2 regions of the Pseudoduganella plicata genome follow, and region 2 is predicted to be linked to the other one. Evidence: predicted binding sites of a transcription regulator. Region 2 holds the regulator's gene; the other holds the start of a gene.

Region 1 (14,345 bases), 2.6 Mb from region 2:
GCGATGGAGGCGCTGCTGCATGCCACGGGCCATCGCGACAGCACGGTGGTCTGGATGCAGCAAAGCTGGCGTGCCGTGCTGGCCTCGTTCGCCATGCTGGTGATCGTGCTGGTGGTCGGGTATCTGTTCGTGGTGCCGGCAGGGGCGAAGCTTGTTGCGCGCATGCTGCCGGCGTCCGTCGAGCGGCAGCTGGGGGAGGGCGTGCTGAAGATGCTGGACCGCCGGGTATTCAGTCCCACCCGGCTGGCCGCCAGCCGCCAGGAGGAACTGGCGCAGGCGTTCGCCCAGCTGGCGCCGCCAGAGGATGGCGCACCGCCGTACCGGCTCGTGTTCCGCCGCAGCCGCATCGGCCCGAATGCGTTCGCGCTGCCGTCCGGCGACATCGTGCTGACCGACGAGCTGGTGAACCTGCTGGAGGACGACAAGGCCGTGCTGGCCACGCTGGCGCACGAACTGGGGCACCTGCACGAAAGGCACATGACGCGCCGGCTGATCCAGGGTTCGGCGGTGGCCGCCGTCATTACCGTTGTCGTGGGCGATGCCGGCTCGCTGGTGGCCGGCCTGCCGACGATGGCGCTGGACATGCGCTACTCGCGCGACGCCGAACAGGAAGCGGACGATTACGCGGCGGCCATGCTGCATCGGAACGGCATTCCGCTGGCACACCTGGAGCGTCTGTTCGCAACGCTGGAGGGCCTGGAGAAGGAGCACGGCGCCATGCCGCCTTATCTGGCCAGCCATCCGCCCTCCGCGGAGCGCCTGGCGCGGCTGCGCGAGCGGTTGCGTTGACCCGGCATGCCGTGCGCCCACCACGCGCGGCGGCCCACTCTTTGCCATTTCTCATTGACAACTTTCCGTCGGGAATGCATTGTGCTCCCTAGTCTCGTTCGGGGCCGGGGCGCGACATGCTGCGCGCAGCCGCCCCGCAACAGGCATTGCGAGGCCGTAAAACTGCCGGGCAATCCGAGGTATGATTTCCCGGGCACCAAACATGAGGCCGGCAGGCGGTAACGCCGGCGCGATCACGAGTTATCTGAGGAGAGACCGGATGAGACTGAAATCGACGACGCTGGCGGCAACGCTCGCACTGGCCACGCTGGCGCTGCACGTGCCGATGCACGCACAGGCGCAGGAAGTGGTGAGGCTGGGTAACCTGAAGTTTGCCCACTACGGCGCCGTTTCCTATATCAAGGAGATCGCGCCAAAGTGCGGCATCAAGGTGGAAGAGCATATCTTTGCCAAGGGCCTGGACGTCATGCAGGCCATCATCGCCGGCGAGCTCGATGTGGGTACCACCGCGTCGGAGGCCGCCATTTCCGGCCGCGCCGGCGGGGCGCCGATCTATGCGGTGGCTGGTTTCGCCAAGGGCGGCGCGCGGCTGGTGGGCCGCAGCGACCTGAAACTGAAGTCGATCGCGGACCTGAAGGGCAAGCGCGTGGGCGTCACGCGCGGCGGCATCCAGGAAGTTCTGCTGCTGGCGGAACTGCAGCAGGCTGGCCTGACCGCTTCCGACCAGCCGGGCAAGGACGTGCGCCTCGTGCTCCTGGCCTACGCGGACCTGAACCAGGCACTGCTCGGCAAGAATATCGACGCCATGATGCAATCCGAACCCCAGTCTTCGCAGGCCATCAACAAGGGCTTCGGCATTGAGATCATGAAGCCTTACAACACGCCCATCGGCGAGCCGGTGCGCACGATGGTCATGACGGAAAAGTTCTATAAAGAGCGCCGTCCTGTCGCCGAGAAGTTCATGCGCTGCTTCGTGGAAGCGACGAAGACGTTCATCGACAACAAGGCCACGGCCGAAAAATACGTGCGCGAGGTGATCTTCAAGGGCCAGATCACGAAGGACGACTTCGAGGATGCCATCGGCAATTCGCCGTACAGCTACGACATCACGCCGGAACATATCCAGACAACGACCGACATCATGGTCAAGACGGGCGTGGGCCGCATGAGCCGTCCGCCCGTGGCAAAGGACTGGGTCAAGACCGATCTGCTCGAACAGGCCAAGAAAAGCCTGGGCGTGAAGTAAGGGGGCCGGCATGGCAAGGATCGATTGGCGGGAAGTCGGTGTCGGCCTGGTGGTCCCGGCGCTGGTGATTGCGTTATGGCACACGGCCGCGCAACTGCAGTGGGTCAACCCGCAGGTGCTGCCGTCGCCAGCGGCGGTGGTGGCGAAATGGATCGAGTACCTGCTGCCGTTGCAGGCCTACGACCCGGCCGCCGGGTCGAAGCTGGCGTGGGCGTTTTCCGGTGAGCTGATCCACGATTCGCTGGGGAGCCTGTACCGCGTGTTTGTCGGCTTTGTGGTCGGCGCCGGGCTCGCCCTGCCCATCGGACTTGCCATGGGCGCGAGCCGTCACGTCTATGCGTGGCTCAACCCTCTGGTGCAGCTGCTGCGGCCCATCCCGCCGATCGCCTACATTCCGCTGTCGATCCTGTGGTTCGGGCTGGGCAATCCGCCGGCGATCTTCCTGATCGCGCTGGGCGCGTTCTTTCCCGTGCTGATGAATACCGTGGCCGGCGTGCGCCACGTGGACGGCATCTACCTGCGCGCGGCCCGCAACCTGGGCGCTTCCGGCACGACGATGTTCGTGCGCGTGATCCTGCCGGCTGCCGTGCCGTATATCCTGTCGGGCGTGCGGATCGGCATCGGCACGGCGTTCATCGTCGTCATCGTCGCCGAGATGATCGCCGTCCAGAATGGCCTGGGCTTCCGCATCACGGAAGCACGCGAGTACTTCTGGTCCGACAAGATCATCGCCGGCATGCTGACCATCGGCGTGATCGGCCTGGCCATCGATATCGGCGTCAACAAACTGAACAACCACCTGCTGCGCTGGCATCGCGGCCTGGAGAACTGACATGAGCGCACCGCACATCGTCGTCAAGCACGTCAACAAGATCTTTTCCACGCCGGGGCGCGACGTCATCGCGCTCAAGGACATCAACCTGGAAATCCCGCGCGGCCAGTTCGTCTGCCTGCTGGGCCCCTCCGGCTGCGGCAAGTCGACCTTGCTGAACGCGGTGGCCGGCTTCGCGCCGCCGTCGTCCGGCACCATCACGGCGGACGGCCAGGTCGTCACGGGCCCGGGGCCGGAGCGGGGCATGGTGTTCCAGGAATATGCGCTGTTCCCGTGGATGACGGTCGAGGACAACGTCGCCTTCGGGCTGGAGATCAAGGGCCAGCCGAAAGCGCAGATCCGCGCCACCGTCGACAAGCTCCTGAAGATGCTGTCGCTGGCGGACTTCCGCGCACGCTATCCGAAGGACCTGTCGGGCGGGATGCGCCAGCGCGTGGCGATTGCCCGCGTGCTGGCGCTCGATTCGCCCATCATGCTGATGGACGAGCCGTTCGGCGCCCTCGATGCGCTGACCCGCCGCAACCTGCAGGACGAACTGCTGCGCATCTGGTCCGAGCTGAAAAAGACCATCATTTTCGTCACGCACAGCATCGAGGAGGCGATCTACCTGGCCGACCGCATTGTCGTCATGACGTACCGGCCCGGCACGATCAAGCGCGACCTGCTGGTGGACCTGCCGCGCCTGCGCGATCCCGCATCGGCCGAATTCAACGCCTTGAAGCGCGAGCTGGGGCAGCTGGTGATGGAGGAGCAGCAGCGCCATCACAACGACGAATTGCGCCTCGCCGCGGTCGACTAAATCCGAGCCTGTCACCGGTTTCTCAGAAAAACCGGTGACAGGCTCCGGTTTTTTCGCCGTGACCCGGCGCCGGCCCCCGACATGTGCAGCGCTATAGTAAACTGCGCCGATGCAGACAAATTTTCTCATCGCAGCCGCATTGCTGTACCTCGTGTGCGCCTTGCTGCCTGCCGCGAAATCCCGCCTGATTGCCGGCATCACGCCCGTGGCGTGGCTGGCGCATGGCGCGGCGCTGTGGTTCGACGTCATGGTGCCCGGGTCGTTACGGCTCGGGTTTGCCGCCATGCTGTCGTCGGCTCTGTGGATTTCCGTGGGTGCCTACTGGATCGAAAACCGTAACTTCCCGCTCGACGGCCTGCGCCGCATGGTGATGCCGTGCGCCGCCATTGCCGTCGTCCTGCAGGGGATATTCCCCGGCGCGTTGATTCCGCTGGAAGGCCGCTCGCCGCTGTTCGGCTGGCACATCGCCATCGCCACGCTGGCCTACAGCACGCTGACGATCGCCGCCTTCCACGCCGTGCTGATGGCATTGCAAGAGTCGCGGCTGCATGCGCGCACGGCTCGCGCGGGCCTCTTGTGGGCCGCGCTGGACCAGCTGCCCGCCCTGCTGACAATGGAAAAGCTGCTGTTCCGCCTGATCGGCTTCGGTTTCACCCTGCTGACCCTGACGGTATTGTCCGGTATTTTCTTCTCCGAGGAGCTGTTCGGCCAGGCGCTGAAGTGGGACCACAAATCCGTCTTCACGCTGTTGTCATGGCTGCTGTTTGCCGCGCTGCTGGCCGGCCGCCACTTCCGCGGCTGGCGCGGCAAGACGGCGCTCAGTTTCACCCTGGCCGGTTTCGCCACGCTGCTGCTGGCGTATGTTGGTACCCGCTTCGTGCTGGAAGTGGTTTTGCATCGAGGTTACGCATGACACGTATTCTGTTCTGGGTGGCGCTGGCGTTCCTGGTCGTCGCCGCCGTTCGCGCCAAGCTGCGCGCCAATATCCGCCGCCAGCAGGAGGAAATCGCGGCCCAGGCGCGCCGCCAGGCTGCGCGCCCGCCGGCGGTGACGGCCGAGCCGATGTTGTGCTGCGCCCACTGCGGCATGTATTACCCGGCATCGGAAAACGTGCCCGCCGGCGGGCGCGATTACTGCAGCGCGGCGCACACGCCCGCGCCATAGCGAGCGGGCGCGCGGCACGTGTCCATCGCACCGCTCGCCCTCTCGGCCCAGTCGCGCGACACCTTCTGGCGTTCGCTGCAGACCCTGAACGGCACCCGCGTCGTCATCGCCCTCGTCCTGCTGGTCTACCTCAGCGTCGATACTCGCGGGCTGCACAACTCGGGCGACCTGCTGTACGCCCGCGTCTGCGGCGGCTACCTGGCGCTGTCCGTGCTGTTTGCCGTGGTGGCCGCGCGCTGGCGCCGCCGCTTCCTGTTCCAGCTGCTGTCGCAGGTCGCCTGCGACCTGGCCGTCATCTCGCTGCTGTATGTGGGCGGCGGCGGCGTGCGCGGCGGCCTGGCGATCCTCTACCTGTTTCCGCTGGCCGGCTGCGCCATCCTGGCACCCCTCGTGCTGGCGCTGTTCTGCGCGGCCCTCGTCACCTTGTTCGTGCTGGGCGACAGCGTCTGGCGCCTGCTCAATGCCGAGGGCGACGCGGCCGTGCTGCAGGCCGGCATGCTGGGCGCCGCCTTCTTCGCCGTCGTGCTGCTGGTGAACCGCATGGCGGCACGCCTGATCCTGCAGGAAGAACTCGCCGTGCAGCGCGGCCTGGAGATCGGCGTGCAGCAGGCCGTCAACCGGCTCGTCATGTCCCATGCGGGCGATGGCGTCGTGGTGGTCGGTCCCGATGGCGAGATCCACGCCGGCAATCCCGCCGCGCAGCAGATGCTGGGCGTGGCGGGAGCGCTGGGCCTGCGGCTGGGCGCGTTGCCCTCGCTGCACGCGATCGCGCAGGCCTATGACGACTGGCGCGCCGATCCGGCCCGCGCCACGGCGTTCGTCACCATCAAGCCGTACACCGATCCGGCCTTGCAGGACATGACGGCCGCCTGGAACGGCCGGCGCGACCTGGCCGCCCACCTGAAACTGCGCTTTGCCGCCGCGGAGACGACCGCGCCCGGCCTGGAGCGCAACGTCATCTTCCTGGAGGACGTCACGGCCATCGAGAATCAGGCGCAGCAGCTCAAGCTGGCGTCGATGGGGCGGCTCACCGCCAGCATCGCGCACGAGGTGAGAAATCCCCTGTCGGCCATCGGCCATGCCACGTCGCTGCTGGCCGAGGACCTGTCGGCGCCCGTGCACGTGCGCCTGCTGAGAATCGTCGGCGACAACGTGGCGCGGGTAAACCGCATGGTCGAGGACATCCTGCAACTGTCGCGCAAGGCGCACAGCCACGGCGAGCCGCTGGCCCTGGGGGCGCTGGTGGCGGATTTGAAGGACGAATTCGACGAGCTGCATGGCCTGGACCGTGCCGTCCTCGATATCGCCGGCGTGGCCGACATCACCGTCCGCTTCGACCCGGTACACCTGCGCGGCGTGCTGCTCAACCTACTGGGCAACGCGGTGCGCTATGCCAGCCGCAAGCCGTCCAGCATCCGCCTGTTTGTCGTCGCGGCGCCCGGCTGGCCGCCCGAGCTGCACGTGCAGGACGACGGCGCGGGCATTGCGCCGCAAGTGCGTGCTCACCTCTTCGAGCCGTTTTATACGACGTCCTCCAGGGGCACCGGTCTGGGCCTGTATCTGGCACGTGAGTTATGCTTGAATAACGACGCGATGCTCGATTACGAATACCGCTTCGACGTGGCGGGCGGCGCCAGCCCTGCGTCCAGCGGCCGGTTCGTCATCACGTTTGCCCGCGCTGGCACCTAGCCGTTCCACGCATCGCCTCTATATATAGACAGCAAAGGTCCGCCGATGAGTGCTCCGAAAGTTCTGGTGGTCGACGACGAAGACGATCTGCGCGAGCTGCTGGAGATCACGCTGCTGAAGATGGGACTCGACGTGGACAGCGCGGCCGACCTGCGCACGGCGCGGGCCTGCCTGGGCGGCGGCGCCGAATATGGCCTCGTACTGACGGACATGCGCCTGCCCGACGGGCTCGGGCTGGAGCTGGTGCGGGAAATCGCCGCCAGCGGCAGGAACACGCCGATCGCCGTCGTCACCGCGTTCGGCAGTGCGGACAATGCCGTGGTCGCGCTGAAGGCAGGCGCGTTCGACTATGTCAGCAAACCGGTGCAGCTGGACCAGCTGCGCCAGCTCGTGCTGTCGGCGCTGCAGCTGAACGGCCCGACGCCGGTACCGCGCGGCGACGCCGTGGACAGCCGCCTGAAGGGACAGTCGGCGGCCATGCAGGCGCTGCGAGCGCAGATTGCCCGGCTGGCCCGCTCGATGGCGCCGATCGCGATCACGGGCGAATCGGGCAGTGGCAAGGAACTGGCCGCACGCGAAATCCATGCGCAAGGCTCGCGCGCCGACAGGCCGTTCATTGCCGTCAACTGCGGGGCCATTCCCGAAGCGCTGATGGAGGCCGAGTTCTTTGGCTACCGCAAGGGCGCCTTCACGGGCGCCGCGGATGAGCGCGACGGCTTCTTCCAGGCAGCGCACGGCGGCACGCTGATGCTGGACGAAGTGGCGGACCTGCCGCTGGCCATGCAGGTCAAACTGCTGCGCGCCATCCAGGAGCGGCGGGTGCGCAAGATCGGCGCCACGGCCGAGGAGCCCGTCGACGTGCGCATCGTCAGCGCCACGCACCAGGATCTGGCCCGCTGCGTGGAGCAGGGCAGGTTCCGGCAGGACCTGTTTTACCGCCTGAACGTGATCGAACTGGCACTGCCACCGCTGCGCGAGCGGCTGGACGATCTGCCGGTGCTGACGGAAGCGATCCTGGCGCGCCTGTCCGGTACCGGGCCCCGGGCCACGCTGGGGCCGGGCGTGCTGGACGCGCTGCGCGGCTACAGCTTTCCCGGCAATGTGCGCGAACTGGAAAACGTGCTGGAACGGGCGCTGGCGTTTGCCAACGACGGCGTGATCCACGTCGAGGACCTGGCGCTGAAGGGGGCGAAGGTGGCCGAGGCCCCCGTCCGCGCCGATCCCGTGGTTGCCTCGCCGCCTGCGCCTGCTGCCGAACCGCTGCCGGCGGATCTGCCGCCGCTGCCCGACCTGACGGTGCTGCCGGCCAACCTGCCGGAATACCTGGAGCGCGTGGAGCGAGAAATCATCGTGCGGGCGCTGGCGCAGACGCAATACAACCGCACCCAGGCCGCCCAGCTGCTGGGGATCAGTTTTCGGCAGTTGCGTTACCAGATGCAGAAACTCAATATCAAGGAATGAATCCGGCAGGCCTGCGAATGCCCTGCGCAGGCGGGGCAGGCCCCATCACGGCCGCGGCTGCCATCGTCTATAATGCCGGTCCGCGCCGCACAGCGTGGTAGTGTCCGGCCTATAAGTTTGTCATAAGTTCAACGTCCCGGTCTGCGTCTGCCTGCCGTTTCAGCAGCCGTACCCAACCGTTAAAATCGATGTTAGCGCTTGCTTACACGATAACGCCCGTCGTTTGAGGCACATCAAAAAGTCAATCGAAACTTGGACGTTCTGGCAAATTATTTTGCGGCTGTAGCGCTTGTAGAAGGCCGGCGCTCTCACTACAATTAGTGCAACAACTTGCACTACTCACTAAATCTAGTGATCAAAGTTTCTACAAATCAAGGGACCGCAGCGATTTCATCCGCGCGGTCCAACCCTTTTCTGCACGTCGTTTTCGGGGAGCCACAATGCAATCTAACCAAGACATCACCACCAATCCGGCATCGCAAGTGCCGGCGTCCGCAGCGTCCGTGTCAGGTGGCATGGCAACGTCGGGCGCGCTGGGCGACTACCGCATCATCCGTCGCAACGGCGCCGTCGTCGCCTTCGAACCCACCAAGATCGCTGTCGCGATGACGAAGGCCTTCCTCGCCGTGCAAGGCGGGCATGGCGCCGAGTCCGCGCGCATCCGCGAACTGGTCGAAGAGCTGAAGAACAACGTGGTGAATGCCCTGGTGCGCCGCCAGCCATCCGGCGGCACGTTCCACATCGAAGACGTACAGGATCAGGTCGAGCTGGCGCTGATGCGCTCCGGCGAACACGACGTGGCCCGCGCCTACGTGCTGTACCGCGCCAAGCAGATGGAAGAGCGCCGCGCCAAGAAGGCCGCCGCCGGCACGCCTGACGTGGCCGAACCGGAACTGCACGTGCTTGAGAACGGCCAGCGCCGTCCGCTCGTGATGCAGGAAGTGCGCGACCTGATCGCCGCCGCCTGCTCCGGCCTGGAAAAGCACGTTGATGCCGATGCCATCCTGGCCGAAACGGTCAAGAACCTGTACGACGGCGTGCCCGTCGAAGAGCTGCACAAGTCCGCCATCCTGGCCGCCCGCGCGCTGATGGAAAAGGACCCGGCCTACTCGCAGGTTACCGCCCGCATCCTGCTGCACACGATCCGCAAGGAAGTCTTCGGCAAGGAAACCCCGCAGGCGCAGGCCGCCGCGGCGTATGTCGACTACTTCCCGCAATACATCGCCAAGGGCATCCAGGCCGAGCTGCTGGACACCAAGCTGGCCGAGTTCGACCTGGCCAAGCTGGCCAAAGCGATCGTCGCCGACCGCGACCTGCAGTTCGGCTACATCGGCCTGCAGACCCTGTACGACCGCTACTTCCTGCACGTGCGCGACGTGCGCATCGAAATGCCGCAGGCGTTCTACATGCGTGTGGCGATGGGCCTGGCGCTGAACGAAGCGAACCGCGAAGCGCGCGCCATCGAGTTCTACAACCTGCTGTCGAGCTTTGACTTCATGTCGTCGACGCCGACCCTGTTCAACTCGGGCACCCTGCGCTCGCAGCTGTCGTCGTGCTACCTCACCACGGTGTCGGACGACCTGGAAGGCATCTACGACGCCATCAAGGAAAACGCGCTGCTGGCCAAGTTCGCCGGCGGTCTGGGCAACGACTGGACGCCGGTGCGCGCGCTGGGCGCCCACATCAAGGGCACCAACGGCAAATCGCAGGGCGTCGTGCCGTTCCTGAAAGTGGTCAACGACACGGCCGTGGCCGTGAACCAGGGCGGCAAGCGCAAGGGCGCCGTCTGCGCCTACCTGGAAACGTGGCACATGGACATCGAGGAGTTCCTCGACCTGCGCAAGAACACGGGCGACGACCGCCGCCGCACGCACGACATGAACACGGCCAACTGGATTCCCGACCTGTTCATGAAGCGCGTGATGGAAAAGGGCACCTGGACGCTGTTCTCGCCGTCCGAAACGCCGGACCTGCACGATAAAGTGGGCAAGGCCTTCGAGGCAGCCTACGCAGGCTACGAAGCGGCAGCCGCCCGTGGCGAAATCCGCGTCTTCAAGAAGATCGAGGCGCTGGACCTGTGGCGCAAGATGCTGTCGATGCTGTTCGAGACGGGCCACCCATGGATCACGTTCAAGGATCCCTGCAATATCCGCTCGCCGCAGCAGCACGTGGGCGTCGTGCACAGCTCGAACCTGTGCACCGAGATCACGCTGAACACGGGCCCGGACGAAATCGCCGTCTGCAACCTGGGTTCCGTCAACCTGCCGGCCCATATGAAAGAGGGCAAGCTCGATCACGTCAAGCTGCAGAAGACGATCCGCACGGCCATGCGCATGCTGGACAACGTCATCGACATCAACTACTACGCCGTCGAGAAGGCCCGCAACGCCAACATGCGCCACCGTCCGGTCGGCATGGGGATCATGGGCTTCCAGGACTGCCTGCACATGATGCGCGTGCCGTACCAGTCGCAAGCCGCCGTGGACTTCGCCGATACGTCGATGGAAGCGGTCTGCTACTACGCTTACTATGCGTCGACGGAGCTGGCCGAAGAGCGCGGCCATTACGCGTCGTACAAGGGTTCCCTGTGGGACCGCGGCATCCTGCCGCAGGACTCCGTGAAACTGCTGGCGGAAGAGCGCGGCGGCTACCTGGAGCAGGACATGTCGTCGTCGATGGACTGGACGCCGCTGCGCGAGCGCATCAAGCAGTTCGGCATGCGCAACTCGAACTGCGTGGCGATCGCCCCGACCGCGACGATCTCGAACATCATCGGCGTCTCGGCCTGCATCGAGCCGACGTTCCAGAACCTGTACGTGAAGTCGAACCTGTCGGGCGAATTCACCGAGATCAACTCGTACCTGGTGCGCGACCTGAAGGCACGCGACCTGTGGGATGAAGTCATGATCGCCGACCTGAAGTACTTCGACGGCTCGCTGACCAAGATCGACCGCGTGCCGCAAGACCTGCGCGACATCTACGCGACGGCCTTCGAAGTCTCGCCGACGTGGCTGGTGGAAGCTGCATCGCGTCGCCAGAAATGGATCGACCAGGCCCAGTCGCTGAACATCTACATGGCCGGCGCGTCGGGCAAGAAGCTGGACGAGACGTACAAGCTGGCCTGGCTGCGCGGCCTGAAGACGACGTACTACCTGCGCACGATCGCCGCGTCGCACATGGAGAAGTCGACGTCGAAGACGGGCGCGCTGAACGCCGTCTCGGCCCACGGCCCGGCCACGGGCGGTGTCGCCGCCGCAGGCAGCGCACCGGCCGTGCCGACCCACGAAGCGCCGACCACGGTGCAGCAGGTGGAAGAGGGCGCCGCATGCTACCTGCGTCCGGGCGACGCCGGTTTCGAGGAATGCGAAGCCTGCCAATGAGTTGCCAATAAGCTGAGGCAACAGGATGGGCCGCCGGCCCGTCCTGCCGGCCCATGCTGTCAGCTCTTGATTGGCGCCCGTCGAGTCGCCAACTGATACAAGTCGCCATCCCGCCCGGGGTGGCGCCATGACCAACCATCGAACTCCAAGAACGCCACGACCGGTGACCCCGGCAACAGCTATTGAGGATTCAAATACAGAACTGAAGGAATAACAATGCTCTCCTGGGATGATGAAGCGGCCGCCGCGCCAAGCCAACCACCACTGCCAGCCGGCGCCGCCGGCGAGGAATCCACTGCCGAGCAGGTCGCGCTGCGCGTCAACGCGGACGACAAGCGCATCATCAACGGCAAGACGGACGTCAACCAGCTGGTGCCGTTCAAGTACAAGTGGGCGTGGGACAAATACCTGGCCGGCTGCGCCAACCACTGGATGCCGCAGGAAGTGAACATGCAGCGCGATATCGAGCTGTGGAAGAACCCGAACGGCCTGACGGAAGACGAGCGCCGCCTCGTCAAGCGCAACCTGGGGTTCTTCGTGACGGCCGACTCGCTGGCCGCCAACAACATCGTGCTGGGCACCTACCGCCACATCACGGCGCCGGAATGCCGCCAGTACCTGCTGCGCCAGGCGTTCGAGGAAGCGATCCACACGCACGCCTACCAGTACATCGTCGAGTCGCTCGGCCTGGATGAGCAGGAGATCTTCAACGCCTACAACGAAGTCAAGTCGATCCGCGACAAGGACCAGTTCCTGATCCCGTTCATCGACACCCTGACCGACCCGGCCTTCACGACCGGCACGATCGAAAACGACCAGAAACTGCTGAAGTCCCTGATCGTCTTCGCCTGCCTGATGGAAGGCCTGTTCTTCTACGTCGGCTTCACGCAGATCCTGGCGCTGGGCCGCCAGAACAAGATGATGGGCGCCGCCGAGCAGTACCAGTACATCCTGCGCGACGAATCGATGCACTGCAATTTCGGCATTGACCTGATCAACACGATCAAGCTGGAAAACCCGCAGCTGTGGACCGCCGCATTCCGCGAAGAGATCAAGACGCTGTTCCTCAAAGCCGTCGAGCTGGAATACGCCTACGCGGAAGACACGATGCCACGCGGCGTGCTGGGCCTGAACGCCACCATGTTCAAGGGCTACCTGCGCTTCATCGCCAACCGCCGCGCCGTGCAGATCGGCCTGGAGCCGCTGTTCGACCAGGACGAAAACCCGTTCCCATGGATGAGCGAGATGATTGACCTGAAGAAGGAGCGCAACTTCTTCGAGACGCGCGTGACCGAGTATCAGACTGGTGGGGCGTTGAACTGGGATTGACCTGAAGAGTACACAGGGATCTTCAATTGGTATTAGCGAAACCAAATTTGAGGAGTGAGTCTTCGCTCAGCTCTTTTTTGATAGATCTAGCTGGCGTTTATAGGTGCGTCGGGAGCAGCATTTTTGATGCTAGGTAGCAAAATGTGCAGCCGAAATCCAAAGGCGAAGTATTTCTTTGAGATAACAACAGTCATTCGAGGGGCGTATGTATCCTGTTTATGAGATTGGCGATGATCAGGCGGCGACGATCCTCGCGAAAAAAGAGAGTTATTGGAACGATTTTAAGGCGAAGGAAATAAAGCCTGCCAAGTTGTCTGAAACAGTATCAGCGTTTGCTAACGCCGCCGGGGGTGATATTTATGTTGGCATTAGTGAGGACAAACAAAGTCAGAGTATGACTTGGGTTGGATTTGATGATGTCGAAGAGGCGAACGCTGTTGCCCACGTCCTTTTTTAAGCACATCCATTTGGAAATCATTTAAAATTTGAATTTCTGTCAAGCAGGAATTTGCCTGGATTAGTACTCCACATTACCGTAAAGAAGGTTAAGGACATAGTAAAGTCTTCTGGTGGGGATGTTTTTGTCCGAGTCAATGCGGGAAAGCAAAAAATTGATACGGAGGAAAAACTTTCTCGCCTTAAGCTGGATAAGGGAATTATTACTTTTGAAAATGAATGGATTGAAATGCCGCTCAGGCGGGTCGAGAATAGTAATTCAATCATCAATTTTTTAATAAATGTTATTCCTTCTGCTGAGCCTTTGACCTACTTGGAAAATCAAGACCTTGTCAAAGATAATCATGTGCGAGTAACGGGAGTTTTGTTATTCTGTGATGAGCCGGCAGTATTTCTGGCAAAACGCAGTAGTATTAAAGTTACACGGTATCAAACCAAAGACGATATCGGGAGGGAGTACCTTAAGGACATTCCCTTGACTATCGAGGGTGATGTATATAACTTGATATATAACGCGGTGGCAGAGACGAAGAAGATCATCGAAGGGGTGAAGAAGCTTGGCGAACAAGGGCTCGAATCGGTCGAGTATCCAGAAGAAGTGCTTCACGAGGTGATCGCAAATGCTGTGCTGCATCGGGACTACAGTATCGCGACGGATGTTCAAATCCGCATTTTTGACAATCGTGTAGAGGTCGAAAGTCCAGGGAAATTGCCGGGTCACGTTACACCCCGGAACATATTGAAAGCTCAGAGTGCAAGGAATCCGGCACTCGTCCGCTTGATTAACAAATTTCCGAACCCTCCTAACAAGGACGTTGGGGAGGGGCTCGATACTGCGTTTGCGGCAATGGAGGCGTTGCGTCTAAAGCCCCCAATAATTACAGAAACTGAAGAATCGGTAATTGTAGTGATCAAACATGAATCTCTTGGCTCTCCAGAGGAGCTAGTTATGAAATACATGGAAATGCATGATGAGATCACAAATACAGTTGCGCGTGACGTTACTGGTATCAAAAGTGAGAATACTATGAAAAACGTCTTCTTGAGGCTAAAAGCTAGGAATATGCTCGAGCCCATACCGGAGCGGAAAGGGGCCGCAGCCGCGTGGCGGAAACCAACTCCGCAGCCGGAGAATAAAAAAGATCCAGAAAACTAATCATCAGTACTGCGAAGAATGGCGTCCGTTTTTGACGACTGAGT
Region 2 (14,345 bases):
TCGGCAAGCATACCCGGATGCGCTTCGAGTGGAATCCCGCGCATCAGCTGGTGAAAAGCATCGTTGCGCGCAATTCTTCCGACACTGCGCAGACGACCCGCTATGTCTACGATCCGTTTGGCCGTCGTATCGCCAAGCGCGATGCGTTCGGCACTACTCGCTTCGTCTGGGACGGCAACCGACTGCTGTGTGAGCAGCGCGCAAGTCATTGCCGGACCTACGTTTACGGCGAAGACGCATTTGTGCCGCTGGCACGAATCGATTCCGTCAACAGTAGCGATGGCACTTCGCTGGCGGAAGTTCGGCATCTGCACACGGACCACCTCGGCACGCCGCGCGAGCTGACGGACTCGGATGGACGGGTGGTTTGGGCTGCGCAGTATCGGGCTTGGGGTAACGTACTTCGGGTCGTGGATGAAGAAGTGGCAACGACGCCCGCGGCAGGGGATGCACAGCTTCTCGACGATGCGCAGCCGATTCGCTTCCAGGGACAATACTTCGACAACGAAACCGGATTGCATTACAACCGATTCCGCTATTACGATCCGGATATTGGGCGCTTTATTTCCATAGATCCGCTTGGTTTAGCAGGCGCGGCGAATACGTTCGGCTACGCAATCAATCCGGTGCAATGGGTTGATCCCTTAGGGCTAAGTCCTTGCAGGCCCTCTCTTGGGCTATCCTATGATAAGAGCACGCGAACGTGGACAACCCCAGCAGGACTTGCTTACGGCGTAGGATCTGTTCATGGAAACCGCATTCGACATATATTGGATCACGCCGCACCGAATCTAAGCAAAACTAACCATAGCGTTTTTAACGTAGACCGTCGGGAAGTCTTAGGCCTGGTTGATGAAGCTTGGCGTACAAGGACGAACCCTCTGCCGAATGATCCGGGCGCTTATGTGATACCTATGGGCAGGGCAATAGGTACCGCCGGTGAGTCAAGCATAAAAATTATCGTGCGCCCGGGAACGAATAAAGTAATTACTGCTTACCCTATTTTTTAGAGAGTACCCAATGCTTTGTCCTCGATGCAATCAAGGTGACGTAATACACGCGAGAGTTAAAAAAACCGGCCAACATCTATTTGTTTGCGAGGAATGCGAGGCCACATGGTTTTCGCGCGAAGCCATTGGTTTGCATGGATTTATCGATTTTGGAAGCTACATGGAAACGATTGGATCGGCACCTTTATGGAGCGAAATAACCATCGAGGACTCATAAAGCGTCTAACATCTGACCGAGCTGCGCGAACGAAAAAAAATTCATGAAAACGATAGGGAATTTGGCCCGTGAAGGCGATCTTATTGTTGCAGATACTGAGGTACTCTGATTTTTTCGGACACTCTTGTTTGGTAAAGTTCACCAACAAGAGCCTTTATGAAGACATTGAAGAAGACGTACGCCCTGTAGTGGTCTAATGTCCCCGGACACCTCGATAGGTGGATAATTCACCTTCGAAGCAGTTTACATGACTAGGCAGCGCCGCAATTTCGATCCAAGCTTCAAGCTCGAGGTCGTTCGAATGATCACAGAACACGGCCTGAGCATCTCGCATGTCAGCCAGACGATGGACATCGGCGTGAGTTCGATCCGTCGGTGGATGGAGCAATACGATGCCGAGCAAAATGGCCAGCCAGGTATTGGCAAGCCGTTGACGGCTGAGCAGCAAGGTATTCGTCAGCTGGAGCAGGAAAACCGTCAGCTTCGTAGTGATGTGGACGTTTTAAAAAAGGCATCGGCCTTCTTTGCCCGCGAGCTCAAGTGAGCTATCGGCTCGTCGGCGAGCTGCAAACGAAGGCCGTACCTGTCGCACAAACCTGCCGTCTATTGGGCGTGAGCCGTGCCGGATTTTATGAAGCCAAGCGCCGTGCTGCCAAGCCTGCTTTTTGCAAAGCGAGCGTGCATCTGCGCGCCGCATTCATGAGCAGTGGCCAAAGTTACGGCAGCCGTCGCCTAGTCACTGCACTGGCAAATAGCGGCCTCCACGTCGGGCGTTACAAGGTGCGCCGCCTGATGCAACAGGCCAGCTTGAAGCCAGTCTGGAAGCGCAAATTCGTCTACACGACCGACAGCAAGCATGCCTTGCCGGTTGCGCCGAACGTGCTTGCCCGTCAGTTCAGCCCGGCGGCGCCAAACCTAGCTTATGCCTCGGATATCACGTACATCCGCACCGGCGCTGGCTGGCTGTACCTGGCTGTCGTGCTCGACCTTTTCTCGCGCAGAGTCGTGGGTTGGGCGATGGCGCCGAGCATGCCAGCCACCCTGGTCTGCAATGCCTTGCGTATGGCGATCCAGGCGCGCCGGCCAACTGCAGGACTGATTGTCCATTCCGACCGCGGCAGCCAGTATGCGAGCGAACAGTACCAGGCCCTGCTCGCCGAACATGGCTTCGTCTGCAGCATGAGCCGCAAAGGCAATTGTGGGATAACGCCGTTGCCGAACGCTTCTTCCTGAACCTCAAGATGGAGCGTGTCTGGCAGCGAAATTACGCGAACCACGAGGAAGCCAAACTTGACGTGGCCGATTACATCGCCAGCTTCTACAACTGCCAGCGCTTGCATTCTGTATTGGGCAATCTGCCGCCCAGCGTCTATGAACGCACAATGGCAGAGAAAGCACCTATCGTCGTGTCCGAAATTACTTGACCACTACAGAAAGCAGGCCTGGGCGAAACGGTGGCGAGGTGTTCTATCCGCCCGGAACCAATCCTGCCGCAGGCGAACACATCCGTATAATGCCTCCTGGCTCCTCGCCGGTCCCAGGGTACGAGAATGGGTATTGGCGATGGGTTAACGGCAATAAACAGCCCATGAATTCAGCTACCGGCAAGCCCGGAAGGGGCCAAGGGGACACGCATGTCCCGCTACCCCCGGACTCGCTACCCCCTCCTCGTCGTTAACGAGGCCTTGCTGGATTGTCAAATATAAAATACGGTCTTCAATGTACACCTTGCCCGACAACTTTAACTATGAACTGCTCTCAGGATGCTACCTTGAGATGATAAGTTTTGGAGCTAGCATCACAAAACTTGATTTTGCGCGACCCCAATTGAGTCCTGGTGAACCGACGTATAGGGTAGCGTTCGGCATTGAAGGGCCTCTGCGGTACCGCATTCACAATAAAATTGGCTCGAGAGAGTTTTCCGATGCGTCATCATGTTCACCGCTTATCGAATTACTCTTGCATGACGTCACTGAGGTTGCGAAGACCGGAGCAGCTTCGCTCGCGATTAAATTCGGAGATATTGGCATGGTGGAGGTCGATGGAGAGTTCGACTCAGAATTTGAATCGTACTCGATCTACCTTGCTTCCGGCGAGGTCGTCGTCGTTTGATTCCTATACTGGCGCAGCTTGGCGCGTTTTCTCAGGGCTAAGATCGCCGCCATGAATTAATCAGCGTTTCTAGGGGCGGAGCGGTTTTGTGCATGTCGCAAACTATTTTCTTTGCGCTGCGACCAGAGAGCGACCGGAAACAAAAAAGCCCACGAACCGAAATTCGCGGGCTTTTCTGGGAATTCTTGGTAGGCCGTGCGGGATTCGAACCTGCGACCAACGGATTAAAAGTCCGCTGCTCTACCAGCTGAGCTAACGACCCAAGGTAAAACTGTTCACTACTTGCAAGTGGTAGGCCGTGCGGGATTCGAACCTGCGACCAACGGATTAAAAGTCCGCTGCTCTACCAGCTGAGCTAACGACCCCTTGCAGTACAACCATCATCACAACAACTGCGACAACATCTTTCGAGTGGTAGGCCGTGCGGGATTCGAACCTGCGACCAACGGATTAAAAGTCCGCTGCTCTACCAGCTGAGCTAACGACCCTCCGAAAGAAGCGGGATTATAGGATGCCCCGGCGGCTGTGTCAAATGCTGCTGAGCAAAAAATCCTTGGCTGGGCCCGCGGGTGCGAACGCAGGCCAAGCAGGCCGCCTGCTTTTGCAGGTTGGTCGGGATGCAGGCTAAAGGTCGGGGTCAGTCCCCATGGGACAGACCCCAGGCACTCGCCGGTCGACGCGCCAGCCAGGGGACCGGGTCGGATCTCGTGCGAAAGCAGACCCGGGTCGTCACTTCGCGCCCAGCCGCTCCTTGGCCGTGCGCGCAGCGGTCGTGTTCGGATAATTCTTGATCAGCTCCTGCAGCGTCTTCTTGGCGTTGTTGACGGCCTTCAGCTCGGTCTGGCAGCTGGCGATGTTCAGCATGGCGTCCGGTGCCTTCGGGCTGTCCGGGTAGCTCTTCACGACGGTCTGCTGGGCGGTGATGGCGTTCTTGCAGTCGCGCTGCGCGTAGTAGGCGTTGCCGAGCCAGTATTGGGCGTTCGGCGCGTACGCGGAGCCCGGGTAGCGGCGCACGAAGTTCTGCAGCGACGTGGCGGCGGCTTCGTAATTGCCTTCCTTGAACTGCTGCATGGCGGCATCGTAGGCGTTCTGTTCGGACTGGTCGACGGAGGCCGTCTTGCCGTCGATTTCCACTTCGCGCGGCTCCAGCTTGCGCAGGCGCGCGTCCAGGTCGGCATAGAAATCCTTCTGGCGCTTCGTCGAGATGGTGATCTCGTTTTCCAGCACTTCCAGCTGGCCGCGCAGACGGGCAATTTCCTGCATCGTCTGTTCGTGCTGGTTCAGCATGTCCAGCGTGACGCTCTTGTCCGCCTTGCCGTCCATGCGGGCGTTGACGTCCTTGGTCAGCGCTTCGACCTTGGCACGCAGATCCAGGATGGCGCGGCGCGCTTCGTCGTCGTCGAAGACGCCGGCCGTTGCGTGCAGGGACAGGCCGGCAAATGCCAGTGCGAGGGCCGTCTTGGCGAATTTCATCATGTTTCTTTACGCTTTCAAATAAAAAACGGGACAGCACGCAGTATATCGCGTGCTGTCCCGCCTGGATGTGCAGCAGGAATTACTTGTAGACGATGTCGGCACGGCGGTTTTGCGCCCATGCTTCTTCGTTGTGGCCTTCGGCCTTTGGCTTTTCCTTGCCCAGCGAAACAGCTTCGATCTGGCCTTCCGGTACGCCCAGGGCCGTCATGGCTTTACGGACGGCTTCGGCGCGCTTCTGGCCCAGTGCCAGGTTGTATTCCGCGCCGCCGCGTTCGTCGGTGTTACCCTGGATCAGGATCTGACGGTTCGAGTTCTTCGTCAGGTACGACGAGTGGTTTTCCACGACTGGCTTGCCGTCTTCACGCACAACGTAGCTGTCGAAATCGAAGTACACGCTGCGATTGGCCAGCACGCCTTTCGGATCGTCCAGCGGGTCGATCGACTTGGTTTCCACCGGTGCCACGGCGCGGGTCTGGTCCTGCTGGGCTGGCGTTTCCGCCGGCTTGCTTTCCACTACCGGTGCCGGTTCGGTCACTTTGACGGGCGACGAGCAAGCAGCGAGCAGGGCTGCGCTGGTGATGATGAAGGCGAGACTTTTTACGTTACGCATGTTATTTCTCCTGGTCGTTGTGAAAGGTTTTTTTTTTGCTGCTTTACTTCATGAAAGGACCCCAGGTGGGCTCCTTGATTGCTCCCGCCTGGATCGTCAGGCGTTGCTTGACCCGGCCGTCCACGGACACCACCGCCAGTGCCTTGCGCCCGCCCGATTCGGTCGAGTACAGGATGTACTTGCCGTTCGGCGCGAAGCTCGGTGCCTGATCATTGGTGTTGTCAGACAGACGTTGCTCCTGACCGCTGGCAAGGTCCATCACATAGAGCTGGAAGCTGCCAGAGCGGCGGGAAATATACGCCAGCGATTTTCCATCGGAGGAAATGCGCGGGCTGATGTTGTACGAGCCGGTGAACGTCACGCGCTGGGCATCGCCGCCGTTGACACTCATGCGGTAGATCTGCGGTCCGCCGCTGCGGTCGCTCGTGAAGTAGATCGACTTGCCGTCCGCGGAAAACTGCGGTTCGGTGTCGATGCCGGTACTGTTCGACACCCGGCGCAGGCCGCCCCCGCTGGCGTTGGCGATATAGATCTGCGTATTGCCCGTCTTGGACAGCGCGACAGCGATCTTGCTGCCATCCGGCGACCAGGCGGGCGCGGAGTTGCTGCCTTTTTCATTGGCGATCACGGTACGGGCGCGCGTGATCAGGTTCTGCACGTAGATCACGGGCTTCTTTTGCTCGAACGACACGTAGGCCACCTTGGTGCCATCGGGCGACCACGATGGCGAAATGATCGGCTCGTTCGACGACAGCGCCAGCTGCACGTTCTCGCCGTCCGCATCGGCCACTTCCAGGCGGTACGAACGGCCCTGCTGCGTGACGTAGGCGATGCGGGTGGCGAAGATGCCGCGCACGCCCGTCAGCTTTTCATAGACGTCGTCGGCGATCTTGTGGGCCGACAGGCGGGTGAACTGCGCCGGCGCCTGCTGGTCCAGCTGCGACAGCTTGCTGTTCTGCACCGTCGACATCAGGCGGTAGCGCACGGCGAACGTGCCGTCCGCCGCTTTCTGCACGGTGCCGACCACGACGGCGTCCGCGCCTTTCGATTTCCAGGCCGACAGGTCGACATTGTTGACGTCGCTGATCGTGCCCGCATCGATGACCTTGAAGGCGCCGCTGCGTTCCAGGTCGGTCTTGATGACTTTCGAGATCTGCGTGGGGGAGATGGACTCGTCGGCAAACGTCGCCACGGCAACGGGAATCTGGTTGCTGCCGACGCCGGAAATTTCCACGCGCAGTTGCGCCTGGGCGGACAGGGCCGCCAGCATGCCGGCGGTCAGGAAAACGGTATTGAGTTTGTTCATAGTTCGCATCAAGGCAGATCCTTCAATTTAAATGCGGCGGTGATGTCCCGTTCCACCGTACCGTCTTGCTTTTTCGGAAGAGGCGACGATTTGGCAATCGCGTTCTCCACGGCGGTATCGTAGGCGGGTATCCCGCTGCTCTTGATCTTTCGGACCGAAATAATTTCCCCAGTTGGCAATTGCGTGATCTGGAACTCCGCACTCGGGTTGCCCGGAACGTCCTGGCTGCCCGCGTAGCTGATATTGCTCTTGATCTTCGCAGCGATCTTGGCCTTGTAGCCGCTGTCGGAACGCGGCGCCGTCGACTTCTCGGCCGTGCCCGTGCCGCCCGCAGCCGAACCCATGATGCGGCGCATTTCTTCCGCGCGCTGCTTCTCGAGCTTGGCGGCCGATTCGGCGGCGGCCTTTTTCTTCGCCAGTTCCTTTTTCTTCTCGTCGTCTTTTTTCTTCTCGGCCGCTTCTTTGTCCTCGGCCAGCTTCTGCTTTTCTTCTTCTTCGCGCTTTTTCTTCTCGGCGAGCTTCCTGTCCTCGAGCTTTTTCTGCTCGAGTTTTTCCTTGCGCTCTTCCTCCAGCTTGCGCTGCTTCGCTTCCTGTTCCGCAGCCAGCTTTTCTTCCAGCTTCTTCTTCTCGCGTTCCTTCCTCAAGGCGATCTCCGGATCCACCTTCGGCGGGGCGACCTTTTCCGGCGGCGCCACGGGCGTCGGTGGCGGCGGCGGTGGCGGCGTGCGTACCGGTTCCGGTTCCGGCTCTGGTTCCGGCTCCGGCTCCGGGGCTTTCGGCGCGGCCTGCTGCGTCGTCAGGTCCCATACTTCCGCTTCCACGGCCACCGGCTCCGAATTCTGCCAGTTGATGCCGCCCCACAGGAACACGAACAGCAGCACGTGCATGCCGATGGCCAGCGCGAACGAGCGCCAGCCGCTGTCGGGCCTGGGCACCCGGTAGGGGCCGCGGGGTGGTTCCGCCGGTGTTGCAGTGTTCGTCATGCCGTTACTTGGTCGCCAGTCCGACGCGCGCGATGCCCATCTTCTTCGCTTCCGAAATCAGCTGGATCACGTCGTCGTACTTGCTTTCCTTATCGCCCGCGATCAGGACAGGGTAATCCGGATTGTCGTCATGCAGCGCGCGCAGCTTTCGAACCAGCGCGTCGCGGTTCGGCGCCGTTTCCGGCGCATCCGCATTCTTGCCCGCCACGCCGATCGACAGCGCACCGTTGGGCTTGATCGTCACCTGGATATACGCGTCGGGCGGGCGCACGGATTTCTCCGCGTGCGGCAGGTCGATCGAGCTGGGGTTGTTCGAGCTGGGCATGACCATGAAGATGATCAGGAGGCACAGCATCACGTCGATATACGGCACGACGTTGATTTCGGACTTGAGCTTGCGTCCGCGCCCGCCCCGCATGCCGCCGCTGTTGAAGGAGGAAGCCATCGTGTCCTCGCCTTCTTAGCGCGACTGCCGCTGCAGGATGTTGGAGAACTCCTCGACGAAGCTCTCGAAGCGGATCGCCAGACGGTCGACGTCGTGCGAAAAACGGTTGTAGGCGACGACGGCGGGGATGGCAGCGAACAGGCCGATGGCGGTGGCGATCAGCGCTTCGGCAATGCCGGGGGCGACGGCCGACAGCGTTGCCTGCTGCACGTTGGCCAGGCCGCGGAACGCGTTCATGATGCCCCAGACGGTACCAAGCAGACCGATGTAAGGTGACACGGAACCGACGGAAGCCAGGAACGCCAGGTGGGATTCCAGCGCATCCATCTCGCGCTGGAACGCGGCGCGCATCGCGCGGCGGGCGCCATCGAGGATCGCGCCCATGTCCAGCGTCTCGCGGGCGGCGCTCGCAGCCTGTTTGCCCTTGATGAATTCGCCCATGCCCGCTTCGAAGATGCGCGCCAGCGCGCCGTTGCTGGCGCGGTTGCTGCTGGCGTTCTGGTACAGCGCGTGCAGGTTGCCGCCGGCCCAGAAGGTTTTTTCAAAATCGATCGTCAGGCGCCGGGCGGCGCGCACGTCGAACATTTTCTTGAAGATGTAGGTCCAGCTGACGAGGGACACGCCAAGCAGCAGCGCCATGATCAGCTGCACGATCAGGTGTGCGTTGGAGATGAGGGCGATGAAGGAAAGGTCCTGGGTGGCGTTCATTGTTTCTCGGTCTGGTTGTTCGGTCTGTTTATATGTGTCGTCGAAGGCGCCGGCTTACGCGGCGTCGGGCTGCATGGAGCGCATGCGCGCCAGCACGGCATCGGGCAGCCCGCGCGGGCGCAATGCCGAGCTGACGCAGCCGACCCGCACATGTGCCGTGTTCAGCAGCGTACCGCCGCACCACGCTTCCTGGCGGAATACCACGGAGGCGCGGCCCAGCTTTTCGATTGTCAACGTTAAGTTTAGTACATCGTCCAGCTTTGCCGGCGCATGATAGTCCGCGCTCACGCTCTTGACGACGAACATGGCGTCGTGTTCTTCCAGCAAGACCTGCTGACCGACACCAATCGCACGCAGCCATTCCGTACGGGCGCGCTCGAAGAATTTCAGGTAATTCGCGTAGTAGACGATGCCGCCCGCGTCCGTATCCTCGTAGTAGACACGGACCTCCCAGGTAAACTGTGCAGACATGGATGAATTGTTAGTGTTATTGGGCAACATCATACGTCATTTCTGTTGAAAACGTTGCCGGAAGTTTGCTCGATTGAAATGCGGTCGTTTTTACAAGGCGGCCATTAAAGCAAATCCTGGCGGCGCCTCCGACCGATGTAACAATCCTTTACGTTTGACCTCAGCCGCGCTTGATGGCGAACGGCGAAAAGCCCTGGCACGTCGGCATCAGCTCGATCACGTTGACGTTGACGTGCGGCGGCAGCGTGGCGATCCAGTAGGCCGTGGCGGCGATGTCCTCGGCCGTCAACGGCGTCGTGCCTTCGTAGACCTTTGCTGCGGCCGCATCGTCGCCCTTGAAGCGCACGTTCGAGAATTCCGTGCCGCCGCACAGGCCCGGCGCGATATTGGTCGCGCGCACCCCGGTGCCGACGAGGTCGGCCCGCAGGTTCAGCGTGAACTGGTCGACGAATGCCTTGGTGGCGCCGTAGACGTTGCCGCCCGGGTAAGGGTAGGCGCCGGCGACGGAGCCAAGATTGATGACGAGGCCGCTGTTGCGCTCGACCATGCCGGGCAGCACGGCACGCGTCATCGTCACGAGACCGCTGCAGTTGGTGGCGATCATCGTTTCCCAATCTTCCAGGGACGCTTCGTGCGCCGGCTTGACGCCCAGTGCCAGGCCGGCGTTATTGATCAGCACGTCAATATCGCGCCAGCCCGCGGGCAGGGCGTCCAGCGCGGCGTGGATGGCGGCCTTGTTCGTCACGTCCAGCGGCACCGTGCGCACGTTCGGGCCCAGCTCGGAAGCAAGCGCGTCGAGGCGGTCCTCCCGGCGGCCGGCGATCAGCACCTTGTGGCCGTTGGTGGCGAACGTACGCGCCATCGCGGCGCCGAAGCCGGCGGTGGCGCCGGTGATAAAGACGATCATGCTTTGCATCCTGTCTGTTAGCGGTCGTGAACCTGACGATTGTAGCCGAAACGGCAGTATTGTCACCAATTCTCACGCGTTGCCCGACTGCTATCGCCTGCCGTGGTGTTGTATGCGTGAAAATGTTGTCGGAAGTCCGATTCTTGCTCTCGCGGACCAGTTCACATACAATCGCCACTCCATTTATGTCTCACGTAACTGGCGAAAAGCGGACACCGCCATCGGGCAGCCCGCGAAAGGTGGATCTCCACCGGGGAACGTGAGATTCCAACACAGCCGTTCGCCTGGGCAGCCACGATGGAATCGCGCGGATGAGTGCGCGCCCGGGCTGCCTACGACATTCCGGCGACCTCATTCGATCCTATCTGCCAGTCCTAATCGGAGTAATTCATGTTCGCAAAAGATCACACCCTCGCCGCCATCGACCCGGAACTGTTCGGCGCCATCCAGAATGAGAACCGTCGCCAGCACGATCACATCGAGCTGATCGCTTCGGAAAACTACACGTCGCCCGCCGTCATGGAGGCACAGGGCTCCCAGCTGACCAACAAATATGCGGAAGGCTATCCGGGCAAGCGCTACTACGGCGGCTGCGAATACGTCGACGTCGTCGAACAGCTGGCCATCGACCGCGTCAAGCAGCTGTTTGGCGCCGAAGCGGCAAACGTGCAGCCGAACTCGGGTTCCCAGGCCAACCAGGGCGTGTTCTTTGCCGTGCTCAAACCGGGCGACACGATCATGGGCATGTCGCTGGCCGAAGGCGGCCATCTGACGCACGGCATGGCGCTGAACATGTCCGGCAAATGGTTCAACGTGGTGTCGTACGGCCTGACGGCTGAGGAAGACATCGACTACGACGCCATGGAGAAGCTGGCCCACGAACACAAGCCGAAGCTGATCGTGGCCGGCGCCTCGGCGTTCTCGAAGAAGATCGACTGGGCGCGTTTCGCCAAGGTTGCCAAGGACATCGGCGCCTACTTCATGGTCGACATGGCCCACTATGCCGGCCTGATCGCCGCCGGCCTGTACCCGAATCCCGTGCCGCACGCCGACTTCGTCACGTCCACCACGCACAAGTCGCTGCGCGGTCCGCGCGGCGGCATCATCCTGATGAAGGCCGAGCACGAGAAGATCATCAACTCGGCGATCTTCCCCGGCATCCAGGGCGGCCCGCTGATGCACGTGATTGCCGGCAAGGCCGTCGCGTTCAAGGAAGCGCAAGGCGCCGAGTTCAAGGCTTACCAGGCACAAGTCATCAAGAATGCCGACGTGCTGGCCAAGACCCTCATCAAGCGCGGCCTGCGCATCGTTTCCGGCGGCACCGAGTCGCACGTGTTCCTCGTCGACCTGCGCGCCAAGAACCTGACTGGCAAGGAAGCCGAAGCCATCCTGGGCAGCGCGCACATCACGACCAACAAGAACGGCATTCCGAACGATCCGCAGAAGCCGTTCGTGACGTCCGGCATCCGCCTGGGCAGCCCGGCCATGACGACGCGCGGCTTCAAGGAGCTTGAGTCCGAAGAAGTGGGCAACCTGATCGCCGACGTACTGGACAACCCGCACGACGCCGCGACGATCGAAAGAGTCAAGGCCGCCGTCAAGGTCCTGGCCGACAAGTTCCCCGTCTACGCGGCCTGATAACGGCGACAGCTTTACGCCTGAAACAGTCGTTGTTACACTCTGAGCGCCGGACCCGAAGTCCGGCGCTTTTTTATCCCTGAATGCCTCCCCATGAAATGTCCGTTCTGCCAGCACGATGATATCCACGTCCTCGATACCCGCGTATCGGAGGAGGGGGACGCCATCAAGCGCCGGCGGCGTTGCGGCAAGTGCGACAAGCGCTTCACGACGTACGAACGGATCGAACTTTCGATGCCGTTCGTGGTCAAGAAAAATGGCAGCCGGACCGAGTTCTCGGAAGCGAAGTTGCGCGACAGCCTGATGCTGGCCCTGCGCAAGCGTGCCGTCGCGGCCGCGTCCGTCGACACGGCCGTGCAGTCGATTTCGGAAAAGCTGCTGACCAGCGGCAAGCGCGAAGTGGACTCGAACCATATCGGCGAGCTCGTCATGCAGGAACTGAAGCGCCTCGACAAGGTGGCGTATATCCGTTTTGCGTCCGTCTACAAGAATTTCGAGGACCTGGCCGAGTTCCAGGACGCCATCGAAGAGGCAGGGCAGGAGCGCAAGCCGAAGGGGGAGTGACGGGCTCCCGGCTGCGGCGTTCATCCGCGGCCGCGAAATAGGGAGACCAGCGCCCGGCACAGGGCGAGCGCCGTGTGGTCGCGCCCGGGGTACTGTTTGCGGCGGTCTGCACCACTCAGGCACCTTGTCCCCTTGCGGCGGGCGCACCCCGCGCTGCGACGCCCGTTCGGTTATGCCTGAATTTCTCCTGCTCAGCCCGCAATTTTGCAACCCGGCAGCACAACTTCTTGCCAGAAATTCTTCAGTTCCCCCCATATCCTTGAGGTAGCGCAACCGACGACCGGCCCGACCGCCTAACTTGTAAGGGCGAAGTCGAGGAGATCCCATGCGTGCTGCCGCGGGCTTTACGTTGATCGAAGTGCTTGTTGCCGTGCTGGTGCTGGCCGTTGGCCTGATCGGCGGGACGGCCATGCAGCTGCATGCGATGCGCACCCGGCACGAATCGGCCCTGCTGTCGGCGTCCGTGCAGGCCGCCACCGCTATGGCCGACCGGATCCGCGCCAATGCCGGCCAGGTTGGCAGCGTCTATCTGGCGATCGATTACGACGCCCACCGCGAACCCACGCCGCCCGCCCCGGCCAGCCTGTGCATGGCGGCCCCATGCGACAGCGCGGCGCTGGCCGAGCTCGACGCGTATGAACTGAAGCGCCTGGTGCGCACCACCTTGCCGGCGGGGCGCGTGCGCGTGTGCCGCGATGCGGGCATCTGGCAGGCGGGCCGGCTGCGCTGGCCGTGCTCGGGCGGGGCCACGGCGCCGGTGGTCGTCAAGATCGGCTGGCGCGGCAAGAATCCCGACGGCACGCCGCAGGCGGACGCGGAAGACGGCTTCGTGCCAGGCGTGGCGGTGGCCGTGGCGGGGGTTGCGCCATGACCGGCCGCCAGCACCGCTGCGCCGGCGCCGGCCTCGTCGAGATGCTGGTCGCGCTGACGATCGGCATGCTCGTCACGCTGGCATCGGCGGCGATGCTCGTCACGGCGAATGGCGACTACCTGCACCACGGCGCCACGGTAAGGCTGAACGACGGCGGCCGTTACGCCCTCGAACTGATCGGGCAGGCGCTGCGCCAGGCGGGCTATGCGGACGCGGCCGCACCCGGTGGCGCCGCGCCGGCGGCGGAGGAGGGCGCCGGCATCGAGGGTCTCGACGCACGCAGCGTCACCCGTACCGGGCCGGGCATCGCGGACGCGCGGGCATCGTCCGTCAACGGCAGCGACGTGCTGGCGGTGCGTTTCGGCGGCGCCGGCGCGGGTTCCGGGGACGGTTCCATCGTCGATTGCGCCGGCTTCGCCGTCGGCGCGTCGGCGCAGGGCTGGAGCATCTTCTTTGTCGCGCGGGGCGACGATGGCGAAGCGGAGCTGCGTTGCAAGTACCGCACCGACAGCGGCGGGTGGAGCGCCGATGCCGTGGTGCGCGGCGTCGACAGCCTGCAGGTGCTGTATGGCGTAGATACCGATACGCCGGTGGACGGTGTCGCCAACCGCTACCTGAACGCCACGGCCGTGCGTGCGCTGGACGATGCGCTGGCCGTGGCGGGTGCCTCGGCGGCCGAGCGCGAACGGGAGCGGCGGCGTCGGTCTTACTGGCATCGGGTCGTCGCCGTCCGGCTGGCGCTGCTGCTGCACGGCGAAAGCGGCACGCGCAGCGGCGGCGCGCCGATGGCGTTCGATCTGTTCGGGGCCGCCTATACGGCGGCGGCAAGGGGCGGCGATGCCGGTACGCGGATCGACGAGGCGGCGCTGCCGGCGTCGCTGAGGGCACGGTCACGCCGGCTGTTCGAGGCGGCCGTGTTGCTGCGCAACCGCGCGGGGTCGTGATGGACGTACCGCGTCGTTGGACCGGGCCGCGCTGGCGGCGCTGGGGCCGGCAACGAGGCGTGACCCTCGTCGTCGGCCTGCTG

Evidence for each region. Region 2 encodes NrdR, which represses ribonucleotide reductase genes. Its sites were predicted from a motif close to CACNANATNTNGTG; they were not measured.
Region 1: a site for NrdR is predicted at 8,321-8,334, ahead of E1742_RS12420 (ribonucleoside-diphosphate reductase subunit alpha). Genes of this name have one in related genera too.

What each region holds. Positions count from the first base shown of each region.
Region 1 covers NZ_CP038026.1:2,852,894-2,867,238, reverse strand. Annotated here, with positions in the region: gene E1742_RS12460 (M48 family metallopeptidase) at 1-789, shown strand, start outside; gene E1742_RS12455 (ABC transporter substrate-binding protein) at 1,049-2,035, shown strand; gene E1742_RS12450 (ABC transporter permease) at 2,046-2,867, shown strand; gene E1742_RS12445 (ABC transporter ATP-binding protein) at 2,869-3,666, shown strand; gene E1742_RS12440 (cytochrome C assembly family protein) at 3,776-4,579, shown strand; gene E1742_RS12435 (PP0621 family protein) at 4,576-4,830, shown strand; gene E1742_RS12430 (sensor histidine kinase) at 4,849-6,519, shown strand; gene E1742_RS12425 (sigma-54-dependent transcriptional regulator) at 6,565-7,980, shown strand; gene E1742_RS12420 (ribonucleoside-diphosphate reductase subunit alpha) at 8,421-11,360, shown strand; gene E1742_RS12415 (ribonucleotide-diphosphate reductase subunit beta) at 11,577-12,689, shown strand; gene E1742_RS26405 (AlbA family DNA-binding domain-containing protein) at 12,895-13,146, shown strand; gene E1742_RS12410 (ATP-binding protein) at 13,198-14,301, shown strand.
Region 2 covers NZ_CP038026.1:5,492,839-5,507,183, forward strand. Annotated here, with positions in the region: gene E1742_RS24155 (DUF6861 domain-containing protein) at 1-1,010, shown strand, start outside; partial or broken gene E1742_RS24165 (IS3 family transposase) at 1,475-2,651, shown strand; tRNA gene E1742_RS24170 (tRNA-Lys) at 3,526-3,601, opposite strand; tRNA gene E1742_RS24175 (tRNA-Lys) at 3,629-3,704, opposite strand; tRNA gene E1742_RS24180 (tRNA-Lys) at 3,752-3,827, opposite strand; gene ybgF (tol-pal system protein YbgF) at 4,069-4,815, opposite strand; gene pal (peptidoglycan-associated lipoprotein Pal) at 4,895-5,425, opposite strand; gene tolB (Tol-Pal system beta propeller repeat protein TolB) at 5,469-6,740, opposite strand; gene tolA (cell envelope integrity protein TolA) at 6,740-7,714, opposite strand; gene E1742_RS24205 (ExbD/TolR family protein) at 7,719-8,159, opposite strand; gene tolQ (protein TolQ) at 8,175-8,867, opposite strand; gene ybgC (tol-pal system-associated acyl-CoA thioesterase) at 8,922-9,338, opposite strand; gene E1742_RS24220 (SDR family NAD(P)-dependent oxidoreductase) at 9,499-10,245, opposite strand; ZMP/ZTP riboswitch at 10,430-10,542, shown strand; gene glyA (serine hydroxymethyltransferase) at 10,636-11,883, shown strand; gene nrdR (transcriptional regulator NrdR) at 11,977-12,447, shown strand; gene pilV (type IV pilus modification protein PilV) at 12,773-13,318, shown strand; gene E1742_RS24240 (PilW family protein) at 13,315-14,262, shown strand; gene E1742_RS24245 (pilus assembly PilX family protein) at 14,322-14,345, shown strand, end outside.